DNA from 3 places in the Streptomyces sp. NPDC057702 genome. Region 1 is predicted to be linked to each of the others. Evidence: riboswitches for the same ligand, from Rfam matches in the RefSeq annotation. Region 1 holds a riboswitch; each other region holds the start of a gene.
What was found. A riboswitch is a leader RNA that binds a small molecule or an ion and turns the genes downstream of it on or off. The one in region 1 is predicted to bind cobalamin.

Region 2: it holds a riboswitch for cobalamin, as region 1 does, so the genes downstream of both, ACFVFR_RS05745 (CoA-acylating methylmalonate-semialdehyde dehydrogenase) here and ACFVFR_RS18180 (ribonucleoside-diphosphate reductase subunit alpha) in region 1, are expected to answer to the same signal.
Region 3: it holds a riboswitch for cobalamin, as region 1 does, so the genes downstream of both, metE (5-methyltetrahydropteroyltriglutamate--homocysteine S-methyltransferase) here and ACFVFR_RS18180 (ribonucleoside-diphosphate reductase subunit alpha) in region 1, are expected to answer to the same signal.

Annotation. Positions count from the first base shown of each region.
Region 1 covers NZ_JBHVJC010000022.1:2,283-5,549, forward strand. The annotation lists gene ACFVFR_RS18180 (ribonucleoside-diphosphate reductase subunit alpha) at 1-1,390, opposite strand, end outside; cobalamin riboswitch at 1,548-1,687, opposite strand; gene ACFVFR_RS18185 (TolB family protein) at 1,966-3,267, shown strand, end outside.
Region 2 covers NZ_JBHVJC010000005.1:263,435-266,701, reverse strand. The annotation lists gene ACFVFR_RS05755 (TetR/AcrR family transcriptional regulator) at 5-595, shown strand; gene ACFVFR_RS05750 (GNAT family N-acetyltransferase) at 782-1,306, shown strand; cobalamin riboswitch at 1,345-1,543, shown strand; gene ACFVFR_RS05745 (CoA-acylating methylmalonate-semialdehyde dehydrogenase) at 1,758-3,257, shown strand; gene ACFVFR_RS05740 (acyl-CoA dehydrogenase family protein) at 3,254-3,267, shown strand, end outside.
Region 3 covers NZ_JBHVJC010000005.1:267,215-270,481, reverse strand. The annotation lists gene metE (5-methyltetrahydropteroyltriglutamate--homocysteine S-methyltransferase) at 1-1,949, opposite strand, end outside; cobalamin riboswitch at 2,114-2,333, opposite strand; gene ACFVFR_RS05765 (DMT family transporter) at 2,674-2,994, opposite strand; gene ACFVFR_RS05760 (FMN-dependent NADH-azoreductase) at 2,996-3,267, opposite strand, start outside.

The DNA of each region.
Region 1 (3,267 bases):
TGCACACCGCCGTCTCGCCGTCGTCGGTGACCTCAAGGATCTCGGTGCACAGGTTGGACGAGTGGATGACCGCGCCGGGCTCGGCGGTCTGGTTGGCGGTGCGGTTGGCGGCGTCCTTGAAGGTCATCCAGCCGTTGCCGGTCTGCGCGAGGGTGCGCATCATCCGCGCGTACAGTGTCCGGGCGGGCACCGTCTTGCTGGCTCTGCCCGCGGCCTCGGCGGCCCGGTAGGCGGCGTCGAACTCCTCGCCCCACAGGTCCACCAGGTCCGGCGCGTCGGCCGGGGAGAACAGCGACCAGTCCTCGTCCGCCTCGACGCGGCGCATGAACTCGTCCGGAATCCAGTGCGCGAGGTTCAGGTTGTGCGTACGCCGCGCCTCCTCGCCGGTGTTGTCCCGCAGTTCGAGGAACTCCTCGATGTCCGCGTGCCAGGTCTCCAGGTAGACGCAGGCCGCGCCCTTGCGCCGGCCGCCCTGGTTGACCGCGGCGACCGAGGCGTCCAGCGTGCGCAGGAAGGGGACGATGCCGTTGGAGTGGCCGTTGGTGCCACGGATCAGCGAACCACGGGACCGGATGCGCGAGTACGACAGGCCGATGCCGCCGGCGTGCTTGGACAGCCGCGCGACCTGGTGGTACCGGTCGTAGATCGAGTCCAGCTCGTCCAGCGGCGAGTCCAGCAGGTAGCAGGAGGACATCTGCGGGTGCCGGGTGCCGGAGTTGAAGAGCGTGGGCGAGCTGGGCAGGTACGCCAGCGAACTGGTCAGCCGGTACAGCTCGCTGACGTCGGCCAGCGCCCGCGCGGACCCCGCCTCGGCCAGACCACAGGCCACCCGCAGCAGGAAGTGCTGCGGGGTCTCGATGACCTGGCGGGTGATCGGGTGGCGCAGCAGGTAGCGGCTGTGCAGGGTCCGCAGGCCGAAGTAGCCGAAGCGGTCGTCGGCGCGACCCACGCCGTGCCCGTGCTGGGGCGCGTTCGTCCTCTTCAGCAGCGCGTCCAGGGCCGCGGCGTGGGCCCGGACGAAGTCCGCCGTCTCGTCCGCGATCAGCCCCTCGCGGTGCCCGACGGCCACCGACGTGGAGAAGGACACCGCGCCCTGCCCGGCGGCCTCCTCCGCGATGGCCCGGGTCAGCAGCCGCGCGGCCAGCCGCGAGTACTGCGGTTCCTCGGCGATCAGACCGGCCGCCGCCTCGGTCGCGAGCGACCGCAACTCCGCCTCGTCAGAACCGGGATGGCGGCCCCGCAACGCGGCGGCGGCGACCTTTCCGGGGTCGGTGGCGGGCAGGTCGGCGGTGAGGTCGGTCAGGACGCGCAACAGCGCGGTACCGGCTCCCTCGACCGCTGACTCTGAGACGGACTCGCGTGAAACGGGGTCCGCTGGCGCGATGGTCACGTGTGGCTCTCCCTCGCTCGGCAGGGGGCCACGCGGGAGAGGCGGAAGGCGCGCACGGGCGGGCCGCGACCTGAAGGTCGGGCCTGTCACGCGGCGTCCACCGGCCCAACCCGCGGGGCCCGGACGTTTGCGACGCCCAGGGCCGGCAAGCGTGTCCGGCCGTGGGCGCGCTGTCGGCAGGTCCTCGGACTAGCGGCGCGCAAAACGGCACACGTACACCGTTGCGGGACAGTTCCGGATTCGCACCGGATTCCCCTGCGGCGACAGCGAGCACGAGCATACATCTTGTGTCGGCAGCCGCGTGTCCCCCCACATCTTGTGTCGCGGGCGAGGAAAAGCCGTACGGATGTGCTAACCGATCGAGGGGTGTGCGGGCCCGTCGAGCCTGTCATGAAGGGCCGGACGGCTCGGCCGCGCACCCGGGGATTGGTGGCTTGTCACAGTCCCCGGCGTGTTGACGCCCCTCGCGACGCGGAGTTGGGTGCGGCGCACGCCGCCCGTGGACGGCGACGGACATCACCAGTCGAAGGGGTGGGAAACGGATGCGGAGCATCAGGCGAAGAACACGGCGCGCGGTGGCGGGTGCGCTGGGTGCCTGGCTGGCCGTCGGACTGCTGCCGGGCGCGGCGGCGGCCGTCGGACCCGGTGGCGCGGAGCGTGGCGCGGCCGGACGGACCGGCGTGGAGCGTGCCGTCGGGAAGCGCGGCGGCGGCGAACGTGTCGGTGCGGCCGGGCGGGTCGGTGGGGGACGGGAGGCCGGGCGGTTCGCCGCGGGGCGGACGGAGCGGGTCGGCCTGGCCCACGACGGCGCCCAGTTGAACCGCGACGCGCACGGCTACGCCCTGCGCGCCGACGGCCGGTCGCTGATCTTCACGACCGAGGCCGACCACGTGGTGCCCGGCGACACCGACGGCCGCGCGGACACCTTCGTACGCGACCTCGACAGCGGCCACGTCGAGCGGCTGGACCTCATCGGCTCCCAGTGGGAGGTCGTCGAACTGTCGGCCAGCGCGGACGGCAGGTTCCTGGCCTTCGCGGCCCGGCGCACCGAGGCCCCGCCGGACGAACTGCCCGAGGAGGACCTGTTCCTGCACGACCGCCACACCCACCGCACCGAGCCGCTGCTGCCGACCAGTCCGGACCCCGGCAAGGGCCTGCAGATGGTGGAGATCAGCGCCAACGGTCGCACCGTGGTGTTCCAGTCCGTCCGTCCCGACCTGGTGCCCGGCGACACCAACGGAGTCGCCGACATCTTCGCGTACGACCGCTGGCAGGGGAGCGTGCGGCGGGCCAACGTCTACAGCGACGGCACGCAGGCGCCGCGCGCGGCCACCCAGCCGGTGGTCAGCGGGGACGGGCGGCGCGTCGGGTTCATCTCCCGCACCCCGGTGGGCGACCCGCGTCCGGGCCCGGCGCGCGGGCCGGCGGCGCCGTCGGCGACCCCGCAGGCGTCGGGATCGGCGAAGCCCCCGGAGTCGGTGGAGCCCCCGGGGCCCTCGGGGTCGCGTAAGCCGCGCTTCGAACCGCTGTACGTCCACGACCTGGACACCGGGAGGACCGTGGCCGCCAGCACGACATCCGATGGCACGGACGTCGGCGCCACGCGGGGCTCGCTCAGCGCGGACGGCCGCTTCGCGCTCTTCGCCTCGCGCTCGCACCTGGTGGTGCCGGGCGATGCCAACGGCGTCCACGACCTGTTCCTGCGCGACCTGGAGCGCGGCACGACCGAGCGCGTCAGCCTCACGCCCGGGGGCGGCGAGGCGAACGGGGAGAGCGTCTACGGCGTCCTGAGCCCCGACGGCCGCACGCTGCTGTTCACCTCCGACGCGAGCAACCTGGTCCCGGGGGACACCAACGAGGTGGCCGACCTCTTCGCC
Region 2 (3,267 bases), on a different contig from region 1:
GTGGGTGACAACTGCTCCCCAACCCCCGCCAGGCGGTCGCCCCGACCGCACCCAGGCCGTGCTCCAGGCCACGCTCGACCTCGCCCAGGAGGTCGGCTACGCCAAGCTCAGCATCGAGGCCATCACCGCGCGCGCCGGCGTCGGCAAGCACACCGTGTACCGGCGCTGGCCCTCCAAGGGCGCCGTCTTCCTGGACGCCCTGCTGTCCACCCTCCAGACCGACCTCAGCTATCCCGACACCGGCGACATCGTGGCCGACCTGCGCACCCAGATGAACGCCTCGCGATCACTGCTGAGCACGGGCTCGTTCGGGCCGCTGTACGCCGCGCTCGTCGGTGAGGCCCAGCACGACCCCGCCATCGCGCAGGCCCTGCACGACCGGTGGATCAAGCCACTGACGGACGGCACCCGCACGCGCCTGCGCGCGGCCCAGGAGGCGGGCCAACTGAGGTCGGACATCGACCTGGACACGGTGATCGCCCTGCTCTACGGCCCGATGTACTACCGCTTCCTCCTCATCCCCGGCCCCTACGACGCCGCCTTCGTCGACGCCGTCCTGGAGGTCGCGTTCGCCGGGCTGCGCCCGACGGTCTGAGCCCGCTGCCCCCCGGCGGCGGGGTCGAGGCGGCGGCCGGTGACAGGCCGCCGCCACACCCGACCGCCCGGGGTGGCGCCGCGCGCGCCCGGCGAGCCGGGCCGGCCCACCCGCGTGCCGGCAGGGCGCCCACCCGCACCAGCCCCGGGGCCGTGCGGGTGGGCGCCCGTCTGGCAGGCTGCCCCCGTGATCATCAGACGCGCGCAGGAGAAGGACCTTCCCAGCTTCCTGGGGCTGGCGGCCCAGGTCGAGCACTGGTTCGGACCGATGGTGGACGACCCCGGCTTCCACCGCGCCCTGACCGAGCACATCCACCGTTCGGCCGCGCTGGTGGCCACCCCAGCGCGGCCCGAGGCCGGGCCCGACGCCCCGCGCGACGCGGAGTCCGGCGCGGGCCCCGGCCCCGGAGTGGACCTCCTCGGCGGGCTGCTGTTCGGCGGCCAGGCCCCGACCTACCACGTGCACTGGCTGGTGGTCTCGGCCCAGGCGCGCGGGGGCGGCGTGGGGCAGGCGCTGATGGCCGAGGCCGTCCGTCGGTTCGGCCGCGAGCCGGGCCACATCGAGGTCGTCACCTTCGGCGCGGACCATCCGGGCGCCGTGACCAGCGGTGCCCGTGTCTTCTACGAGCGCCTTGGCTTCACCCCGGCGGAACCCGCCGAACCAGGCCCCGAAGGTGGCTCGCGACAGGTCTACCGACGGGCCGTCAACTGAGCGGAGTGGTTCGGTCCAGAAGGGTCTGGACTTACTAGGACGTCCAACTATATCGTCGTGACCAAGGCCCGCGGTGTCAGGGAAGCCGGTGCGATTCCGGCGCGGTCCCGCCACTGTGACCGGGGAGTGCGTGCTCAGGGAGCCGAACGCCACTGGTGGACGAGGTGTCCATCGGGAAGGCGGAGGGCGCGCGTTGATCCGGGAGTCAGGATACCGGCCGCGGGATGTTCCGTGTTTTCCACGAGGATGGAGCAGACACGCATGGCACCGGTCCCTACCCGTGACCCAGGCGAACCGACGGAGCGGGTGGCGTAGACACGCCCTCCTCTGACGCTCCGTGACGGCTCTTCGGCCTTCGCGTCCCACGGCACAGCCAGCGCGCCCGCCCCACCGGGTGGCGCCTTCGGCCTGCCGTGCCATCCCGGTTCCCACCTGACGAGAGCAGGCTCTCATGGTTCACGAACTCACCCACTTCGTCGGCGGCGCACCCACCCCGGGCACCTCCGGGCTCTTCGCCGACGTGTACGACCCGAACACCGGCTCCGTGCGAGCCCGCGTCCCGCTGGCCGGGCGCGCCGAGACCGAGGCGGCCATCGCGGACGCCGAGGAGGCCCAGCGGGAGTGGGCGGAGTGGAACCCGCAGCGGCGCGCGCGGGTGCTCCTCAGGTTCCTGCGACTGGTCGACGACGAGCGCGACGCGCTGGCCCGTACGCTCTCCGCCGAGCACGGCAAGACCGTGGCCGACGCGCACGGGGACATCCAACGCGGCCTGGACGTCGTGGAGTTCGCCGCCGGCATCCCCCACCTGCTCAAGGGAGAGTTCACCGACAACGCGGGCACCGGCATCGACGTGCACTCCCTACGCGCGCCGCTCGGCGTCACCGCCGGCATCACACCGTTCAACTTTCCCGCGATGATCCCGCTGTGGAAGGCGGCCCCGGCCATCGCCTGCGGCAACTCCTTCATCCTCAAACCCTCCGAACGCACCCCCTCCGTCCCGCTGCGCATCGCCGAACTCTTCCTGGAGGCGGGCCTCCCGCCGGGCGTGCTGAACGTCGTCCACGGCGGCGAGGAAGCGGTGAACACCCTCCTGGAGGACCCGCGCGTACAGGCCCTCGGCTTCGTCGGGTCCACCCCGATCGCCGCGAAGGTGTACGCCACCGCCGCCGCCCACGGCAAGCGCGCCCAGTGCTTCGGCGGCGCCAAGAACCACATGATCGTGATGCCCGACGCCGATCTCGACCAGGCCGCCGACGCGTTGATCGGCGCCGGCTACGGGTCGGCGGGCGAGCGGTGCATGGCGATCTCGGTGGCCGTACCCGTCGGCGAGGAGACCGCCGACGCGCTCGTGGCCCGGCTGCGGGAGCGTATCGGTGCCCTGCGGATCGGCCGCTCCGACGACCCCGAGGCCGACTTCGGCCCGCTGGTCAGCCGTGACGCCCTGGACCGGGTGCGCCGCTACGTCGACATCGGCGTCAACGAGGGCGCCGAACTCGTGGTCGACGGACGCGAGGTCACCCTCCCCGGGCACGAGGACGGGTTCTTCGTCGGTGCCACCCTCTTCGACCGGGTCAGCCCGCGCATGCGGATCTACCGCGAGGAGATCTTCGGCCCGGTCGTGACCGTCGTCCGCGCGGCCGACTACGCGGAGGCGTTGCGACTGCCCAGCGAACACGCCCTCGGCAACGGTGTCGCGCTGTTCACCCGCGACGGCGACACCGCGCGCGACTTCACCCGCCGGGTCAACACCGGCATGGTCGGCGTCAACGTGCCGATCCCGGTGCCCGTGGCGTACCACACCTTCGGTGGCTGGAAGCGGTCCGGCTTCGGCGACCTGAACCAGCACGGGCCCGACTCCGTCCGCTTCTACACCCGTACCAAGACCGTCACCTCGCGCTGGCCCTCTGGGGTCAAGGAGGGCGCGAGCTTCACCCTCCCGACGATGGGATGAGCACGGTGAC
Region 3 (3,267 bases), on a different contig from region 1:
GCCGGCTCCACACCGGCCGTGGTGAGCCGGAACGCCTCCGTCGCCCACGCCAGGTACGCGTCCCGGTCGGCGGCCCGCAGCGGCAGCGACTCGCGCAGCGCAGGCTCGTCCACCTGGATGACAAGGGTGCCCGCCGCCTCCAGGTCGGCCACCTCGTCCCGCAGTGCCAGCGCCACCTGGCGCGCGGTCTCGCCCAGCGGCTGGTCGTCACGGACGAAGGACCAGGCCAGCATCGTCACCGGGCCGGTCAGCATGCCCTTGACCGGCCGGTCGGTGAGGGACTGGGCGTACGTCGTCCACCGCACCGTCATCGGCGCCGGGCGGGAGATGTCGCCGGCCAGGATCGGGGGCCGCACATAGCGGGTGCCGTACGACTGGACCCAGCCGTGCTGGGTGGCGAGATAGCCGGTGAGCTGCTCGGCGAAGTACTGCACCATGTCGTTGCGCTCGGCCTCGCCGTGCACCAACACGTCCAGGCCAGCCGCCTCCTGGAAGGAGACCACCTCCCGGATCTCCGCCCGGACCCGCTCCTCGTATCCCGCCGTATCCAGCCGACCCGCGCGCAGGTCGGCGCGCGCGGTACGCAACTCCGTGGTCTGCGGGAAGGAACCGATCGTCGTGCTGGGCAGCAGCGGCAGGTTCAGCCGCGCCCGCTGTGCCGGTGCCCGCAGCGCGTACGGCTGGGAGCGGCGGGCGTCGGCCGCGGAGACGGCGGCGGCGCGCGACCGGACCTCGGGGTCGTGGGTGATGCGGGAGTGGGCGCGCGAGGCCAGGTCGGCGCGGTTGGCGGCGAGTTCGGCGGCGATCGCCTCCGTGCCCCGTGCCAGGCCCGTGGCCAGGGTGACGACCTCGGCGACCTTCTGCCGGGCGAAGGCCAGCCAGCGCAGGACCTGCGGATCGATGTCGCGTTCGAGCGCGGTGTCCAACGGAACGTGCAGCAGTGAGCAGGAGGCGGCCACGTCGACGCGGTCGGCCAGGCCCAACAGGGTGCCCAGGGTCGTGAGCGAGGCCGCCAGGTCACCCACCCAGACATTGCGACCGTCCACCACACCGGCGACCAGCCGCTTGCCGGGCAGCCCGCCGACGGCGGCGAGCGCCTCCAGATGGGCCGCCGCGCCCCGCGTGAAGTCCAGCGCGAGCCCGTCCACGGGCGCCTTGGCGAGCACCGGCAGGGCCTCGCCGAGCTGGTCGAAGTACGAGGCGACCAACAGCCTGGGCCGGTCGGTCAGCGCCCCCAGGTCGCGGTAGGCGCGCTCGGTGGCGCCCAGTTCGGCCGGCGAACGGTCCTGTGTGAGGGCGGGCTCGTCGAGCTGTACCCACTCGGCACCGGCCGCCCGCAGATCGGCCAGCACCTCCGCGTACACCGGCAGCAACCGGTCCAGCAGCGTCAGCGGGTCGAAGTCGTCGGCCACCCCCGGCGCCGGCTTGGCGAGCAGCAGGTAGGTGACGGGGCCGACCAGCACGGGCCGGGCGGTGTGCCCCAGCGCGAGGGCCTGCGTCAACTCCGCGACCTGCTGGGTGGAGTCGGCCGTGAACACCGTGTCCGGGGCCAACTCGGGCACCAGATAGTGGTAGTTGGTGTCGAACCACTTCGTCATCTCCAGCGGCGCCACCGCCTGGGTGCCGCGCGCCATGGCGAAGTAGCCGTCCAGCGCGTCAGCGGCGACGGCCGCCCGGTGGCGCTCGGGGATCGCGCCGACCATGACGGTCGTGTCCAGGACGTGGTCGTAGTACGAGAAGTCGCCGGTGGGCACCTCGTGGACACCGGCGTCGGCGAGCTGGCGCCAGTTCTCGGCGCGCAGCGTCGCGGCGGTGGTGGTGAGGGCGTCGGCGCTGGTCCGGCCCTGCCAGTAACCCTCGATCGCCTTCTTCAGTTCCCGGTTCCGCCCCTGACGGGGGTAGCCGTACACGGTGGCCCGTGCTGCCGCGGCTGCGGGCTTGGTGGTCACGGAGATCTCCTTCGCGAGATGAATCCCTGAGATCCCGGCGACCGGACGCGCGAACGAAGGAGTGGACCACCAGGCGGCGACGTCCCCGCGCGGCACAGCGCGACCGTTCGCCTGGTATGCACGCCGACCCTCCCGCGAGGTCACCGGAACAGCCGTCCGCGTGGGTACGCGCACGGGCAGCGGGCAGGTCTTCGGACTCGCGGGCGCGTCCCTGAACACGAGACACCTACTGGCCGTCGCTTCCCAGGTCCCAACGGACCCAGTGCGTATGACGGCGGTCGTTCCCACTCACCGCTGCGGGGCAGTCCCGGATTCCCACCGGGTTCCCTCTTACGACGCCTCCCGCCTGGCGGACGGGGGCGAACCTGCTGCACGGGGCAGCCTAACGGCAGACGCGACCGAGCGGCGAGAGCGCCCGTCACGCGCCGGGTGAGCTGGGCCACCCGACAAGGAGGCCGGCCGGCGACCGGGGCTTTGGCCACCGCCGTGTGGTCGCCGCCGTCCTGGCGACGGCGACCACACCCGCCAACTCCGCCTTGAGCGGGGAAGGGAAGGCGCGGCCGGACGTGGCCGTGCCCCGCCTTCCCGCCGACACACCCCCCGCCCCACACCCTCGGCCCCCACGTGGTCCGGCCGCACACACCGCCGCTCCACGCGGCCCCGGGTCGGACGGCCCGCGCCTACGAGCGGGAGGGCGCCGGGATGTGCCCACCCCGCCGCGGGCTCACTCCGGGTTGGTCACCCGGGCGAGGACGACGCCACCCAGGATGAGGGCCAGGGCGACCAGCCGGCCCACGGACAGGGGGTCCTTGTGGACCACGATGCCCAGGCCGATGGCGCCCAGGGCGCCGGCGCCGGTGAAGACGGCGTAGGCGGTGCCCACCGGCAGCGTCTGCATGGCACGGGAGAGGAAGTAGACCGCCACCGCCATCAGCACGAAGCACAGCAGGGTGGGCAGCGGGCGGGTGAAGTTCTGGGTCGGCTTGATCGACTGCGACCAGGCGATCTCGACCAGACTCGCCAGCCCGAGGAGGTACCAGGCCATCTCAGTACTCCCCGCCCAGCGTCCGGGCCCGCTCCAGCGCGTGGGCGTAGGACTCCTCGTGCTTCGCCCGCAGGTGGGCCATGTTCGGGTCGAGCCGCGCGTTGGCCAGCTCCGCGTTGACGAAGACGGTGTCCCGCACGGCGAAGTGCCCGGCGAAGAAGTCCCGCAGATACCGCTCCTGGTAGTCGAACCTCTCCTTCGGGGCGCCCGGCGAGTACGCACCGCCGCGCGCCGTGGCCACCACGAACCGCCGCCCCGCCAGCGACATCCTCG